Regions from separate parts of the Kurthia populi genome, predicted to be linked through region 1. Evidence: predicted binding sites of a transcription regulator. Region 1 holds the regulator's gene; the other holds the start of a gene.
The links. The regulator LexA, encoded in region 1, represses DNA repair genes until DNA is damaged. The targets are predictions, from matches to a motif close to CGAACATATGTTCG.
Positions count from the first base shown of each region.

Region 2: the regulator LexA is predicted to act here: its motif matches at 3,541-3,554, upstream of parE (DNA topoisomerase IV subunit B).

Region 1 covers NZ_JBHUOR010000033.1:10,716-19,023, forward strand. Annotated here, with positions in the region: gene ACFSY7_RS05940 (FRG domain-containing protein) at 1-468, shown strand, start outside; gene ACFSY7_RS05945 (glutathione peroxidase) at 481-957, shown strand; cobalamin riboswitch at 1,000-1,186, shown strand; gene ACFSY7_RS05950 (DUF4309 domain-containing protein) at 1,515-2,141, opposite strand; gene ACFSY7_RS05955 (5'-nucleotidase C-terminal domain-containing protein) at 2,371-2,697, opposite strand; gene ACFSY7_RS05960 (5'-nucleotidase C-terminal domain-containing protein) at 2,718-3,959, opposite strand; gene ACFSY7_RS05965 (hypothetical protein) at 4,383-4,832, shown strand; gene lexA (transcriptional repressor LexA) at 4,933-5,553, opposite strand; gene yneA (cell division suppressor protein YneA) at 5,713-6,018, shown strand; gene ACFSY7_RS05980 (DUF896 domain-containing protein) at 6,091-6,336, shown strand; gene tkt (transketolase) at 6,540-8,308, shown strand, end outside.
Region 2 covers NZ_JBHUOR010000140.1:31,743-40,050, reverse strand. Annotated here, with positions in the region: gene acnA (aconitate hydratase AcnA) at 1-1,075, shown strand, start outside; gene ACFSY7_RS18565 (M14 family zinc carboxypeptidase) at 1,239-1,760, shown strand; gene ACFSY7_RS18560 (acyl-CoA thioesterase) at 1,818-2,243, shown strand; gene ACFSY7_RS18555 (HesB/YadR/YfhF family protein) at 2,412-2,705, opposite strand; gene plsY (glycerol-3-phosphate 1-O-acyltransferase PlsY) at 2,725-3,327, opposite strand; gene parE (DNA topoisomerase IV subunit B) at 3,590-5,539, shown strand; gene parC (DNA topoisomerase IV subunit A) at 5,542-7,962, shown strand; gene ACFSY7_RS18535 (alpha/beta hydrolase) at 8,013-8,308, opposite strand, start outside.

The sequences.
Region 1 (8,308 bases):
TCGGTGCATAAGCTTGTCCATGAAATGAGTAAAAAGGGCGTTAATTATACATCAAATATTAACCCGATGGATATGCTTGATATTTTAGTCGTACGTCCGATTCAAAATAATACGCGCATCGTTCGGCAGCACGGGGCCTTTATTATTAACGGCTTATTAGAGCGCAATGAATGTGAGCGTAAAATCGAGGAAATTCGCTATCGTACTTCAAATGAAAATGATGATGTGCGCTCGATTGAAGCCTTTTTAGCAGTTTATGAGGATATTTTAAATCCACGTCTAATCGATATGCTAGAAGTGCTATTAGAGGAAGCGAAAAATGGTATTAAAGTTCGGTATATTCTACCGTCAGACGTCAAGGCAGATTTACAGGAATGGTTGGACGTAATTGAAATTAATGAATCCACCATTTATCCAGATTACGAACGCGTTGCAAGCTATTTAAAACGAACAGTATTAGCGAAATAGGAGGATGAATTGATGACAAATTTATATGATTTTAACGCGACACTTGAAAACGGGGAACAGTATTCACTTGAGAAATACAAAGGACAGGTTGTTTTAGTGGTGAACACCGCAACAAAATGCGGCTTCACACCACAATTTGATGGCTTAGAAAAACTCTATGAAGAGTACAAGGATCAAGGCTTTGTCGTATTAGGTTTTCCGTCAAATCAATTTAAGCAGGAGCTAGACAGTGGGCAGGAAGCGGCTGCTGCTTGTCGCCGTGACTACGGCGTGACATTTCCAATGCATGAACTAACAGATGTGAACGGGGAGCACGCGGAGCCGGTATTTAAATTTATGACATCGTCCGCTAAAGGCTTTTTAGGTAGCGAAAGTGTAAAATGGAACTTCACGAAATTTTTAGTTGACCGTGAAGGGAAGGTTGTCGAGCGCTTTGCGTCAAAAGATAAACCAGAATCGTTAAAAAAGGCGATTGAGAAATTATTATAATATTGCGAAATCAGTAAACGTTTGGTATACTTACAAATGTAAATCGAATATGCAGCACGCGGTGTAAAATCTTCAAAGTGATTTTACTTAAAAGGGAAGTTTGTGAAAGTCAAACGCTGTCCCGCAACTGTAAATACCGGTCAAACTTGCATAACCACTGCTTTTTAGCGGGAAGGGCGAGAAGACGAGAGGTATGAGCCAGGAGACCTGCCGTATGCAAAAGCATCTAGTTTACCTACGAGGATAGGAAGATGTTGGCTACAGATTATTTTGTAGATGGCAGCTGCTTCTGTGTGAAGGGCTGTTTTTTAAACTTTATTGTGAGAGATAAGTATAGATACTTCAACTCACCTATACTCAATCGCTTGAATCCCTTCAATGATGAATATTTGCATTCCGTTATGAACTCCCCAAATTCTAACTATGAATCAATCATCTTCAAGCGGAAAAAGAGGCTGGCCTTGCGCCGGTCTCTTTTTTTTTGAAACAATACAAAAAGCAGGAAGCGATTGGCGCGTTCCTGCTTTTTCATACTTAGATGGTGTCTAAGTATTATTTTATTGCTTCGAATCATCATAAACTTTACTGTAGACAGAAATATGATGTAACGTATGGTCCTTAGTTGAGCCGGTGAATTTCAACATGAAATTACCTGCTGCATAGCTCCAAATACGGTCTGGTCCTAGCTTTGTTTTAATAGATGGCTGACCTAATTGCTTTTTAATCGCCTTAAAAGAAATACTTGATAATGGTGTTTTACCATCATCTGCTACAAATGCACGTAATTCATATAAAATATGGCCGCGTCCAATACCCACCCCATAAGCAATTTGTTCTTTCTTTGCTACACGGTATTGTACATAATTTGCTGTATTTAAAAAAGATAAGTTTGGTTTTCTCCATTGTTCTTCCACTTGTGTATACGTTGTTTGACCAACTGTAAATGGCACATTTGGAAGCTGGCCTTTTTTCGCTGCTGCTACAGTTTCTGTTAAAAAGGCTGTTGGATTCGCTACATTATTATTTTTTAAAGAAGCATTCGTATCTTTCGTAGAAGTCGTTGCGGCATTCGAAGTCGTCTTGTTATCTTCTGTTGACGTTTCTTTTGTTGATGAACTAGAGGCACAGCCTTGAAGCAATGCAGTCGCTAGTACACATGGTACGATAAGTCGGGTGAGTTTCATTGCAACCCCTCCTATAGGAATTCGGTAAAAGAATACCGTTTATAATTATAGCAAAACTTCTGTGCTGTTAAATGATGATTTACAGAAAAAAAGAAATTCTATCATTTGAATCATTGTTTTGAAGGTATGTAGCTGTAGAATGTCCATATTTTAAAAGAAAGAAACTGTTTGATAAAAACGTAATATGAAAAAAGCAGAAACCGTGTCACTACGAGGTTTCTGCTTTTTCTTAACATGAAAGAACGCTATTTTTCAACTTGAACGCTACGCGGTGTATAGGCTGTTGGCACATTTTCATTGCTTTTAAATAGTTGATAAATGTATCAGTATCGATGCCAATAATTTCACTGTTCTTAAGCTTTGTAAATGTTGGAAAGTTATCGCCACCGCCTGTTAAATAATTATTTAACACGACAGTATACGATTTATTCGCAACAATTTTTTCTGAGCTTGATTTATCGCCGACAAAAACATCAACGATTTCTTTGTCGTTGTACGTATAGTGTAGACCGGCTACTTCTAAGCCACGACCGCCTGAGAATTGCTCATTTAACACTTGAGTGATTTGAGCCCCTGTTAATGTCCAGTGTATAGGAAGTTCGAGAATGGTTGAACCTTTTGCGCAGCTTCCCATGTAATGATGTTTCGCCCATCTTTTACTGTTGCGACTAAATCGTCACGTACACCACCAGAGTTTGTGAATGCAAAATCGACATGACGTTCTAAATTTTTCATTAGGGCAAGCTGTGAGTCTGCTACTAAATTACCGACAGCTGAGCCTCCAATTTTAGCTATACGGACGCTTGATAAACGCTCTGCATCAAGTGTCGCAATTTGAGCGCGTGTCACAGTCGCTGTTAATTGAGCGGCATTTTGCACGATGCGATTCACATTTTTTACGACACTATTTTTATTAATTACTGTATTTGAGCGCGTGTAATTGTATTTTACAGTAGCTGCTGGCGTTTTCACGAAATCATTTGTTGTCGTGCTAATTTTACCTGTTGCGACATTGTATGATTTACCATAATCGAATGATTCGACAACGCGAATATTCTTTTTACCATAAAGACCATTAGCGAATGAATGACTATGTCCACCAAAGACAATATCAACAGAATGATTTGGTGCGATTTTATCTAATTTATCAATGATTTGTGTGACAGAACCGCCAACTTGTGCTTTGTTTGGCTTCGCTGCTTGTGTTTCGATTGTTTGATTCGATGTACCTGTATTTTCAGCGCCAGCATGAGCTAAGACAACAATGGCCTTTACACCTTTTTTACGTAGTACCTTATCGTATTTCGCAATGGCCTTTGCAGGATCTGTGAAGCTAAGATTTTTCGTATGTGTCGGCATAATTAATTGCTGTACATATGGGTCAACAACGCCGATAAAACCAACTTTTACACCATTAATCGTTTTAATTTCATATGGTTTAAAGCCAGAAATCGTTTTTTTCGACTTTTTATTGACGACATTTGCCGCTAAAAGCGTTGTGTTACTTTTTTCAATTTTATAACGACTTACAAGATCATAATTTGGTGTATCATATGTGGCTTTTTTTCCTTGAATCACGCGTAAAAATTCGTCTAAACCGTCATTTAATTCATGATTCCCAATGACACCAAGTTGGAAATTCATCGCATTTAAAATCGAAATGGTTGGATGATCTTGAAGCAAGCTAGAAATGGCAGGGCCACCACCTAAAATATCACCTGTATGTACAGAAATTGAGTTTGTATTGGCTGATTTTAAGTTATTTGTTTTCGCAAATGCTTGTTTTTCTTTTGATAAATTGTAAGCAAGAGAAGCCATGCCACCAATTGTTTTTCCTGCACTATTTGTATACGTGCTATCAATGTATCCGTTTAGGTCATTAATCCCTAAAAATTGTACAGGTACGTTCTTTGCTGTTGTTTTGGCATCAGCAGTTGTTGATAATGCACAGAACAGTGCGGCTGTCGCACTTAATGAAACTAGAAATTTCGAACGAATAATTCTAAAGTCCTCCTTATAAATTGTGTTATAGTGATAAAATAATTATGATTCAATATTTTTATTTTCACAATTATGATTTTAAATACATTTAAAAAAAGGAATTAAATGGAATTTTCAGTCCTGGTATATCGTCACAAATTGACCATAATTTAATAAGCAGGAGACGTATTTAACTAGCATGTTAGCGACAAGCATATAATAATAGAAGGTAGAAATAATCGTGTGAGAGGAAGCATTGAATTGACGACATGTTTAACGGCAGCGCCGGTAGTGAAAGTGTTTTTGGGGAATGAAGAAATTGGGGAGGTTCGATTGAAGCAGGAGCATCCGTTTTTAATGAAGGGACAGCGAACGTATCATGCTATTTATGAAGTGATGACGGCTAAACAACAGCTCATCGGAACTTTTCAGCCACATTTTATGGCAGTAGCGAAAGGTTATGAGCTCGTGTTACCGACATATGGCACCATCCTAGATACGACAACCATACGAGAGGGTTATTGTGCATCGATTCGCGGGACGACGTATGAAGTCCGCAGAGGACAACAAGTCTTTGAGTTTGTGATGGATAATTGTGTGAAAATGATGATAGAGGTGACGCATGTGATTCGATTAACCGCATTAGAAGAAGTAAGTGATGAGGAGCAATTAATCGTAGCCATGATTGCGATGAAGTTAGCTGCTACATAGAGTGGGAGAGGCGGAGACATTCTAGCCTCTTTTTTTGCGAAAGAAAAAAGAAGAGACTGACATGTCAATCTCCTCCTTATGACGAAATCATAAATGATTGTTACATCACTGTACGATATAAGCCAACTACTTTACCTAAAACAGAAACCTTTTCAACGATGATTGGCTCCATTGTGGCGTTTTCAGGTTGTAAGCGGAAGTGGTGCTCTTCTTTATAGAAGCGTTTTACTGTTGCTTCATTTTCTTCTGTCATCGCGACAACAATTTCACCGTTATTTGCAGATGATTGTTGTTTGACGATAACATAGTCACCATTTAATATGCCAGCCTCGATCATCGAATCGCCCATAATCTCAAGCATGAAAATATGGTCATCTGATGTCGCGTAAGACGATGGAATAGGGAAGTACTCCTCAATATTTTCAATTGCAGTTATCGGCATACCAGCCGTTACTTTTCCTACAAGTGGCACATGGAGTACGTCTTTTTTCTTAACGGCTTCATCCGCTGTATCTAATACCTCAATAGCACGTGGCTTTGTTGGGTCACGACGAATTAATCCTTTACTTTCTAAACGAGCTAAATGCCCATGCACAGTTGAACTAGATGCTAGTCCAACAGCCTCACCGATTTCACGTACAGAAGGTGGATACCCTTTTGTGCGGACCTCTTCTTTAATAAAAGCTAAAATGTCTTCTTGTCTCTTTGAAACTTTTTTCATTTTTTTCACCTCACCTAGTCTATACCTATCGTACTCCGAGTATAACAAATGCGAACAAACAATGCAAACATAAGTTCGAAAAAAATAGTTGACACGAATGTTTGTTCGTTTTAAAATAAGAACACATATTCCGAACGTATATTCGAAAGGGTGATTTTCGTGATAAAGTGGATGAAGAAAAATGGTGCAACAGCCGGTATATCAGCGATTGTAGTATGGAGTATGCTTCTAACAATACATGGACTTTTCGATACAACAGATTTTGGCATAATTCAAGTCGAAGATGGCGATACGCTGTGGACATTAGCGGAGCGTTATAAAGGCGATATGGACCGAGAAGATTGGATTTTATCAGTGAAGCGTGAAAATGCCATTTACGAGGACCGTCTATATGTCGGCGATGAGTTAAATGTGCCAAATGGCCACCACAACATAGAGCAAATCGAAGTCGCAACAAATAAATAAAGGCGAAATGCTTGCGTTTAGACCAATTTTTTCATACCTTTGTAGTAGTAGTATATGAAGGGAAGAAAAAATATGTTACCACAAGCAAAAATTAACCGCATCAATGCATTAGCGAAAAAGAAAAAAGCAGGTACACTAACACAGGAAGAAGCAAAAGAACAATCAGCACTTCGTCAAGAATACTTGCAAGCTTTCCGCGGCAATATGCGTCGTACAATTGAAAATGTTCGTGTCATGGACCCAGAAGGGAATGACGTCACACCGGACAAATTAAAACAAGTACAAGAAATCAAATCAAAATTAAATCGTCTTAACTAATGAATTCAGCAGCCGTTGTCAGACGTCTGCTGTTTTTTAATTCCTAGTTAGAAAAAAATTGAGTGATGTAATATTTTGAAAATTGGAATATTTTTTCATAGCGCTTACAATTGATTGAAAAATCATTGTATTCTTTACCAATTTTGACTAGACTGTAGGTAGTACAATATTTTGCTTATTTTAGAAAGGATGTCTATATTACAATGACGCAACAAGCAGATCAGTTAGCAATTAATACGATTCGTACTTTATCAATCGATGCGATTGAAAAAGCAAACTCAGGTCACCCAGGTTTACCAATGGGTGCAGCACCAATGGCTTACACGCTTTGGACAAAACAAATGCACCATAACCCTAAAAACCCAACTTGGTTCAACCGCGACCGTTTCGTTTTATCAGCAGGTCATGGTTCAATGTTACTTTACAGCCTTCTTCACTTAGGTGGCTACGGCCTTGAAATGGAAGAAATCAAAAGCTTCCGCCAATGGGGTTCTAAAACACCAGGTCACCCAGAATACCGCCACACAGCAGGCGTAGAAGCAACAACAGGTCCATTAGGTCAAGGGATCTCAATGGCCGTTGGTATGGCAATGGCTGAGGTACATTTAGCTGCAACATACAACAAACCAAACTACAATGTTGTCGATCACTATACATTCGCACTTTGTGGCGATGGTGATTTAATGGAAGGTGTTTCTGCAGAAGCAGCGTCACTTGCTGGTCACTTAAACTTAGAAAAACTGATCGTTTTATACGATTCAAATGACATCTCTTTAGATGGTGATTTAAATAAATCATTCTCTGACAAAACAGCAGATCGTTTCAAATCTTATGGCTGGAACTACATTTCAGTAGAAGACGGTACAGATGTTGAAGCAATCAATACTGCAATCGAACAAGCAAAATCACATAAAGGCCAACCAACTTTAATTGAAATCAAAACAGTTATTGGCTTTGGTTCTCCAAACAAATCTGGTAAATCAGATTCTCATGGTGCACCACTAGGCACGGACGAAGTAAAATTAACAAAAGCAGCTTACGGCTGGGATGGCGAAGATTTCTTCGTACCAGAAGAAGTATATACAACATTCAACGAAGCAGCTGAAGTAAATGGCGCACAAGTAGAAGCAAAATGGAATGAATTACTTGCAGGTTATAAAGCGGAATTCCCAGAACTTGCGACGCAATTTGAAAATGCCATCGCTGGTAAATTACCAGAAAACTTCGATGCAGATTTCCCTGTATACGAAGCTGGTAAATCAGTAGCGACACGTTCATCTTCAGGTGAAGTAATCAATGCTATCGCAAAAGCTGTACCATCATTCTTCGGTGGTTCTGCTGACCTTGCAGGCTCAAATAAAACAACAATCAAAGGCGCTGGCGATTTCTCAGCACAAACACCAGAAGGCCGTAATATCTGGTTTGGTGTACGTGAATTCGCAATGGGTGCAGCACTTAACGGGATGGCACTTCACGGTGGCTTAAACGTATTTGGCGGTACATTCTTCGTATTCTCTGATTATGTACGTCCAGCAATTCGTTTATCAGCACTTATGGGCTTACCTGTAACATATGTATTCACACATGACTCAATCGCTGTCGGTGAAGATGGTCCAACACACGAACCAATCGAACACTTAGCAGCATTACGCGCAATGCCAAACCTTTCTGTTATCCGTCCTGCAGATGCAACGGAATCAGCAGCAGCGTGGAAACTTGCGTTAGAATCAGAAACAACCCCAACGGCATTAGTGCTTTCTCGTCAAAACTTACCAGTTCTTGATGCAGATAAAGAAACGGTTTACGAAGGCGTTGCAAAAGGTGCATACGTTGTATCGCCAGCGAAAAAAGACGTAGCAGATGCGATTCTTATCGCAACAGGTTCTGAAGTAGGTTTAGCTGTTGAGGCACAACAAGCATTAGCTGCAGAAGGAATTGACGCACAAGTTGTCTCAATGCCTGATATGGCTCG
Region 2 (8,308 bases), on a different contig from region 1:
CCGTGTTCACCCACTTGTAAAAGCTAACTATTTAGCTGCTCCTCCATTAGTTGTAGCTTACGCATTAGCTGGTACAGTTGATATCGACCTACGTGAAGATTCATTCGGTAAAGACAAAGATGGCAACGATGTATTCTTCGATGATATCTGGCCTACAACTGATGAAATCAACGCTGTATTAAACCAAGTTGTAACTCGTGACCTATTCCAAAAAGAATATGAAACTGTATTCACTGCTAACGAAGCTTGGAACGCAATCGAAACTTCAACTGACACTTTATATGAGTTCGATACTAAATCAACTTATATCCAAAACCCACCATTCTTCCAAAACTTATCTGCTACTCCAGAAGATATCGAAACGCTTTCTGGTTTACGTGTATTAGCTAAGTTTGGTGACTCTATCACAACTGACCATATTTCACCAGCAGGTGCAATTGGTAAAGAAACACCAGCAGGTAAATACCTGATTGAAAACGGTGTTGAAATCCGTAACTTCAACTCTTACGGTTCTCGTCGTGGTAACCACGAAGTTATGATGCGTGGTACATTCGCAAACATCCGTATCCGTAACCAAATCGCTCCAGGTACAGAAGGTGGTTTCACTACTTACTGGCCAACAGGTGATGTTGAGTACATTTACGATGCTGCAATGAAATATGCTGAAACAAACACTGGTTTAGTAGTATTAGCTGGTAAAGACTACGGTATGGGTTCATCTCGTGACTGGGCTGCCAAAGGTACTAACTTACTAGGCGTTAAAACAGTTATCGCTGAATCATACGAACGTATTCACCGTTCTAACTTAGTATTCATGGGTGTTCTTCCATTACAATTCTTAAATGGTGACAACGCTGAATCACTAGGCTTAAAAGGTGACGAAACATTCGCAGTAAACATCGCTGAAGGCGTTAAACCTCGCGATATCTTAACTGTAACAGCTACTAAAGCTGACGGTTCTGAAGTTAAATTCGACGTATTAGCTCGTTTTGACTCAGAAGTAGAAGTAGATTACTACCGTAACGGCGGTATCCTACAAATGGTATTACGTAATAAATTAGCTGAAAACAAATAATTTGAAGCGTATGCTTGTAAGAAGATAAGGTGCAAACCTTATCTTCTTTTTTTATATAATTTTTATGAAAAATAATAACTCGCTAGTCTATATAAAATAAAAAATAACCTATAAAAACAATTAAGCAGGGTATCAGCTGAAAAACGCGCAAAAGTGTTAGCCTATTAATGGCAATAGTAAAAACTTTGCGCGCTATAAAGCGAATATTTGTGGTGTAGATTTGAATCGTAACTACAATGTTGTATGGAAGCAAACGTCTACATCACCTAGAGTACGCTCTTACCAGTTTTATAAGGGTCCGAGTGCTGTGTCAGAGCCTGAAACAAAAGCCATGGTGAAGTTTGTGAAAGCGTATAATTTTAAAACCTATATTGCCTATCATTCATCAGGAGAAATACTGTACTGGAAATACAAACAAAATGCGACACAATTAGCACAGCATCGACCACTCGTGATGCAGTTTCAACAAGTGACAGGATATCGCCCAGACAACACTACAGGCGCTGTGAGTGGTTCTGGCGCTGGACAGGATTGGTTTGTGGCGACGACTGGAAAAACCGGTATTACAATTGAAATTGCGCCATATGACGGCAATCAGTCAGTTCCTAACAGTCAGTGGTCAAGCATATGGAAGAAAAATAAATACGTTAGCTTACTTGTTGCCAAAGAAGCCGCAGCGCGTTAATTCAAGTCTTTTCTTTTGTTGGTAACTGCGTCATAATGGGTGCTGAGGTGACCAATTATGTTTACAAGTATAAAGGAAATCGAAATTCGCTATGCAGAAACAGACCAAATGGGTGTCGTTTATCATGCCAATTACGTCGTGTGGCTTGAATTAGGACGTTCACAACTCATTACAGATCTTGGATATTCTTTCATTGAAGTAGAAGAAAAAGGCTATGTATCACCAGTTATGAACGTCAATATTAACTATAAAGCAGCCCTTCGCTATGGGGAGCCGGCTTTTGTTAAAACATGGGTAAAATCACAAGATAAATTGCGAACAGTCTACGCTTACGAAGTACTACATGAAGATGGTACCGTAGCTGCGACAGCGACAACAGAGCATATTATTGTGAAAAAAGAAAATTTCCGTCCTGTATCATTTAAAAAAATAAATGAAGAATGGTTCAATAAATATATTGAAATTGCGGAACAACAAGCTTAAATGCTTACATAGTAAAAAAGGGCCGGAACAAAAAACGCCCCATTCTTTTTTTAGCGTTCACAACGAAAAACCGGAACCGCACTACTGCGCGATTCCGGTTTTTCTTATACTCCTAGAAGTGGTCATTTTTACACGTATGTCAAAGTCTCTTTTTATGTAGAGAAGGTGCTATGGTTTTACATAGTCATACGTTAACTCTTCTAATTCAGTGTTTACATCAACATGTAAATCGTGGTCATTAAAAAACCATAAATCATCGTTTTCGATAAAGAAATGAATACCATCTACATCATTTATGACAGCTTCTTCAATCGGATCATCAAATGTGACACCAATTGAATAGCCTTCATGAAATGGATTCGATCCGCCATAGCGCGCGAAAAACTTAATCGAGCTTGAAGGCTCGGCATCCATTTCTTCTTTGAACCAATTTAATGCAGCATTTGAAATAACAATTTTCATGATGGAAAACACTCCTTTGTTATAGCCAAGTGACTTTTGGTTCGGTGCCAGCTTTAATGCGTTGAATATTTGAACGATGACGATAAATAACAAAACCAGCTAATAACGTAATGATTAATAATAATAGCCAATCGTCTGTCATGAAAAAATGTACAACGGCATAAACAAAGGCAACAACACCACCAAACATCGAAGCAAGGCTAACCATTTTGAACACTTTTAAGCATACCAAGAAAGCAAGGACAATTAAAAGGAAAACGGGCCAGTGATAGCCTAAAAGAACGCCAGCTGATGTAGCAACCGCCTTACCTCCGCGAAATTTTGCGAAAATCGGGAATACATGTCCAACAACAGCTACCAGGCCGGCAACTAGCGGTGGTACACCACTACCAGCAAAAACACTTAATGTAGGTAATAGCGTAGCTGCTGTTCCTTTTAAAATATCGATGACCATCGTAATAGAGCCAGCTGGTTTTCCGAGTACACGAAATGTATTCGTGGCGCCTAAGTTACCGCTGCCGTGTTCGCGGATGTCTGTTTTAAAAAATGCACGGCCAATCCATAAGCCCGTTGGAATAGAACCCAATAAATAAGCTAAGATAAGGACAAGAAATAAGTTCATGCAAAGAGCTCCTTTTAAATTTTAGTAGTAGGTGCTAATAATATATACTAATTATTTTAGCATATATGATAAACAGGTTACAATTGAACATTTGTCTTTCATATTCTATTCTTATTTTGCTTTCAATTCAACGTTTGTAGTACAATAATGCGTGAGTCAATTCGTGACGTGAGCAGTTGACAGTGATATAATGAGTGTTAAACTAAGGAAATACGAACGGGTGTTTGCACTAGGGGGAATTTTTTTGACAACAAAACAAACAATGACATCTTATAATGAAGATGCGATTCAAGTATTAGAAGGATTAGAAGCGGTTCGAAAACGACCAGGGATGTATATCGGTTCTACGGATGGACGTGGTCTACATCACCTTGTTTACGAAATTGTCGATAACGCAGTCGATGAAGCATTAGCAGGATATGGTAATCATATCATCGTAAAAATTCATGAAGATCAATCGATTACGGTCATTGACCATGGACGTGGTTTACCTACAGGGATGCACAAAACTGGCAAACCAACACCAGAAGTTATTTTTACGGTGCTACATGCCGGCGGTAAATTTGGTCAAGGTGGCTATAAAACAAGTGGTGGTTTACATGGTGTAGGTTCATCTGTTGTAAATGCCTTATCAAGTTTATTGGAATTAGAAATTCATCGTAACGGTGAAAAATATTATATGCGCTTTGAAAATGGCGGGAAGCCAGCTACAACATTAGAACATATCGGTTCAACAAAAGATTCTGGGACAATGGTGCATTTCAAACCAGACCCAGAAATTTTCTCTGTTACAAAATTCAATTTCGACATTTTAGCAGAGCGTTTGCGTGAGTCTGCCTTTTTACTAAAAGGTTTAAAAATTGAACTAATTGAAGAAGCAACAGAAAAACATGAAGTATATCACTATGATAATGGGATCGAAGCTTTCGTATCTTATTTAAATGAAGATAAAGACGTATTACACCCCGTTCACTATATTGAAGGAACTCAAGATGAAATTGAGGTCGAGTTTGCATTCCAATTTAACGATGGCTATTCAGAAACGATTCTGTCATTTGTCAACAATGTTCGTACACGCGATGGCGGTACACATGAGACCGGTGCAAAAACAGCGATGACACGCGTCTTTAATGACTATGCTCGCAAAATTGGTTTGTTAAAAGAAAAAGATAAAAACTTAGATGGTTCAGATATTCGAGAAGGCTTAGCAGCGATTATTTCGGTGCGAATTCCTGAAAATCTTTTACAATTTGAAGGCCAAACAAAAGGTAAATTAGGCACAAGTGAAGCACGCGGTGCAGTCGATGGTGTGATTCAACAAAAATTGATGTACATTTTAGAAGAAAACGCAGATCTATCTGCATCACTTGTTCGTAAAGCAATTCGTGCACAACAAGTGCGTGAAGCGGCGCGTAAAGCACGTGAGGATGCGCGTAACGGCAAGAAAAACAAAAAACAAGCAAATATCTTGTCGGGTAAATTAACGCCTGCACAATCAAAAAATGCGTCGAAAAATGAATTGTATTTAGTCGAAGGGGATTCTGCGGGTGGTTCTGCGAAACAGGGGCGTGACCGTACATTCCAAGCGATTTTGCCATTACGTGGGAAAGTTGTGAATACTGAAAAAGCAAAAATGCAAGATATTTTAAAAAATGAAGAGATTGCGACGATTATTCATGCAATTGGAGCAGGGATTGGTACAGATTTTAAAGTAGAGGATTCTGCTTACGATAAAGTAATCATTATGACCGATGCCGATACAGATGGTGCGCATATTCAGGTGCTATTATTAACATTCTTCTTCCGTTATATGCGCCCGCTTATTGAAGCAGGAAAAGTATATATTGCACTGCCACCTTTATATAAAATATCTAAAGGTAGTGGCCGTAAAGAAGTCATTGAATATGCTTGGACAGATGAGGATTTAGATGGTGCCATTGCAAAAGTTGGGAAAGGCTACATTCTACAACGCTATAAAGGGTTAGGTGAGATGAACGCTGACCAATTATGGGATACAACAATGAATCCTGAAACACGTACATTAATTCGTGTAACAATTAATGATTTAGAGCGCGCTGAACGCGGTGTTTCGACATTGATGGGTGATAAAGTAGAGCCCCGTCGTAAATGGATTGAATCCAATGTTGACTTCAGTATGGAAGAAGATAGTAACATTTTAGAAAATGAGTTTATTGCAGAGGGAGAGGTTTAGTAATGGCTGAGAGCTATCAAAATCTTCCTTTAGAAGATGTCATTGGAGACCGTTTTGGTCGTTATAGTAAATATATTATTCAGGACCGTGCACTACCAGATGCACGCGATGGATTAAAACCCGTGCAACGTCGTATTTTATATGCGATGTTCAATGAAGGGAATTTAGCGGATAAACCATTCCGTAAATCGGCGAAAACAGTCGGTAACGTAATTGGTAACTACCACCCGCATGGTGATACAAGTGTGTACGAGGCAATGGTTCGTATGAGTCAAGATTGGAAATCAAGCATGCCACTAATTGAAATGCACGGTAATAACGGTTCACTTGATGGTGACCCACCTGCCGCGATGCGTTATACAGAGGCGCGTTTATCAAAAATTTCAATTGAATTATTACGTGATTTACAAAAAGAAACAGTTGATTTCATTCCAAACTTTGATGATCAGGATTTAGAGCCAACTGTATTACCTGCGCGCTTCCCAAATTTATTAGTGAATGGCGCAACCGGGATTTCTGCGGGTTATGCAACGGATATTCCACCACATGCACTTCATGAAGTCATTGACGCTGCATTATTATATTTGAAAAAACCAACTGTGACAGTTGATGAATTAATGAAGGTATTACCGGGTCCAGATTTCCCAACAGGTGGTATTATTCAAGGTGCAGAGGGCATTAAAAAGGCATACGAAACAGGACGCGGTAAAATTATCGTACGTGCGAAAACAGACATTGAACAATTAAAAGGGTCAAAAGAGCAAATTGTCATTACAGAAATTCCGTTTGACGTGAATAAAGCGCATCTTGTGAAAAAAATGGACGACTTACGTTTAGATAAACGTCTAGATAATATTTCGGAAGTGCGTGATGAATCAGATCGCCAAGGTCTTCGTATCGTTATTGAAATGAAAAAAGATGCACCAGCAGCACCGATTTTACCATTCTTATTTAAAAATACGGATTTACAAGTAACCTATAACTTTAATATGATTGCGATTCATAACCGTCGACCAACAATGATGACATTGCCATTAATGTTGGAAGCGTATGTAAATCACCAAAAAGATGTTATTACACGTCGCGCGCAATTTGACTTAAAAAAAGCCAAAGCACGTCTACATATTGTAGAAGGGCTAATGAAAGCTTTATCTATTTTGGATAAAGTTATTAAAGCAATCCGCGCATCAAAAGATAAAAAAGATGCCAAACATAATTTAATAGAACAATTTGCGTTTTCTGAGACACAAGCGGAAGCAATCGTATCATTACAACTGTATCGTTTAACTAATACTGATATTACAGAGCTTGAAGAAGAGCATCTACAATTAACAAAACGAGTTAGCGAACTTGAAGAAATTTTAGGTGATAATAAAAAATTAATTGCCGTATTACGCAAAGAATTGACAGCGATTAAAAAAGATTTTAAAACAACACGTCATTCCGTTATCGAAGCAGAAGTGCAAGAAATTAAAGTCGATATGGATGTTTTAATTCCAAATGAAGAAGTAGTCGTATCTGTAACAGAAGATGGCTATATTAAACGTACGAGTCCACGCTCATATAAATCATCTAACGGAAAAGAATTAGCGATGAAAGAATCGGATCACGTATGTTATCAAGCTTTCATTAATACGCAGCAGCATGTCATGCTCTTTACGAATAAAGGTCGTTATATTTTACAACTCGTTCACGATCTTCCAGACATTCGTTGGAAAGATCTTGGACAACACATTTCAAGTATTGTACCGCTTGATGCAGACGAGCAGCTGATTTCGGTTGAAGGTGTAACGGATTTCAAGGCAAAACGCTCCGTTGTGACAGTTACAAGAAATGGTCAAATTAAACGGACAGCACTAGAAGAATATTTAATTACACGTTTTAATAAAACGTATAAAGCAATGAATGTGAAAAAAGGCGATGAGTTAATTTTTGCACAAATTGTTGATGATAGCACGAAAGATGTTATTTTAGTAACCCATGACGGCTACGAGCTTCGCTTCCCAATGGAAGAGGTAGCACCAACAAGCACGCGAACAGCAGGTATTAAAGCAGCAAACTTAAAAGATGGGGATTATATTGCATCGGTTGTTATTGTCGATGCAGATGATCAGGGCGATGTATTTATCGTGACACATCGCGGGGCAGTTAAACGTATGCGTATTGCTGATTTTGAATTAACAGGTCGTGCAAAACGCGGTTTAACGATTTTACGAGACTTAAAATCAAAACCACATCGTATTGTTGATGTGCGTCGTGTAGAAAAAGATGATGTAGTCGTAATTGAAACGAAAAAAGGACAGCCGGAAACGTTAGCGGTATCGAAATATCGTCATGCAGAGCGTTATTCAAATGGTCAATTTGTGATTGATTGTGATGCTGATGGAGAAATCACGCATATCGCATTAATCAAACAACAATAAATACACAAAAAACCCGGAAACAATTGTTTCCGGGTTTTTTGTGTGGAAAATTAACGACGACGTTTTCTTTTTTGTTTTTCTTCAATTGGCTGCGCGTAACGATCTGGATCAATCCCTTTAACGAAATAGAGAGATTGCTTGACGATACGCGGTGCATCGTAGTCAACTAACGCATAGTGATAGCTATCTTGTAACATAATTAAATGTTTTTCTTTTGAAGAAGCTGTTGCGATTAAGTGATCAACCGTTTGAGGTGGAAGCACATGGTCATCTGTTGAATGCATAACAAGGAGCGGTGCTTGAATACGATTTGATTGCGCGGCCACATCTTTTGTAAATATAATCA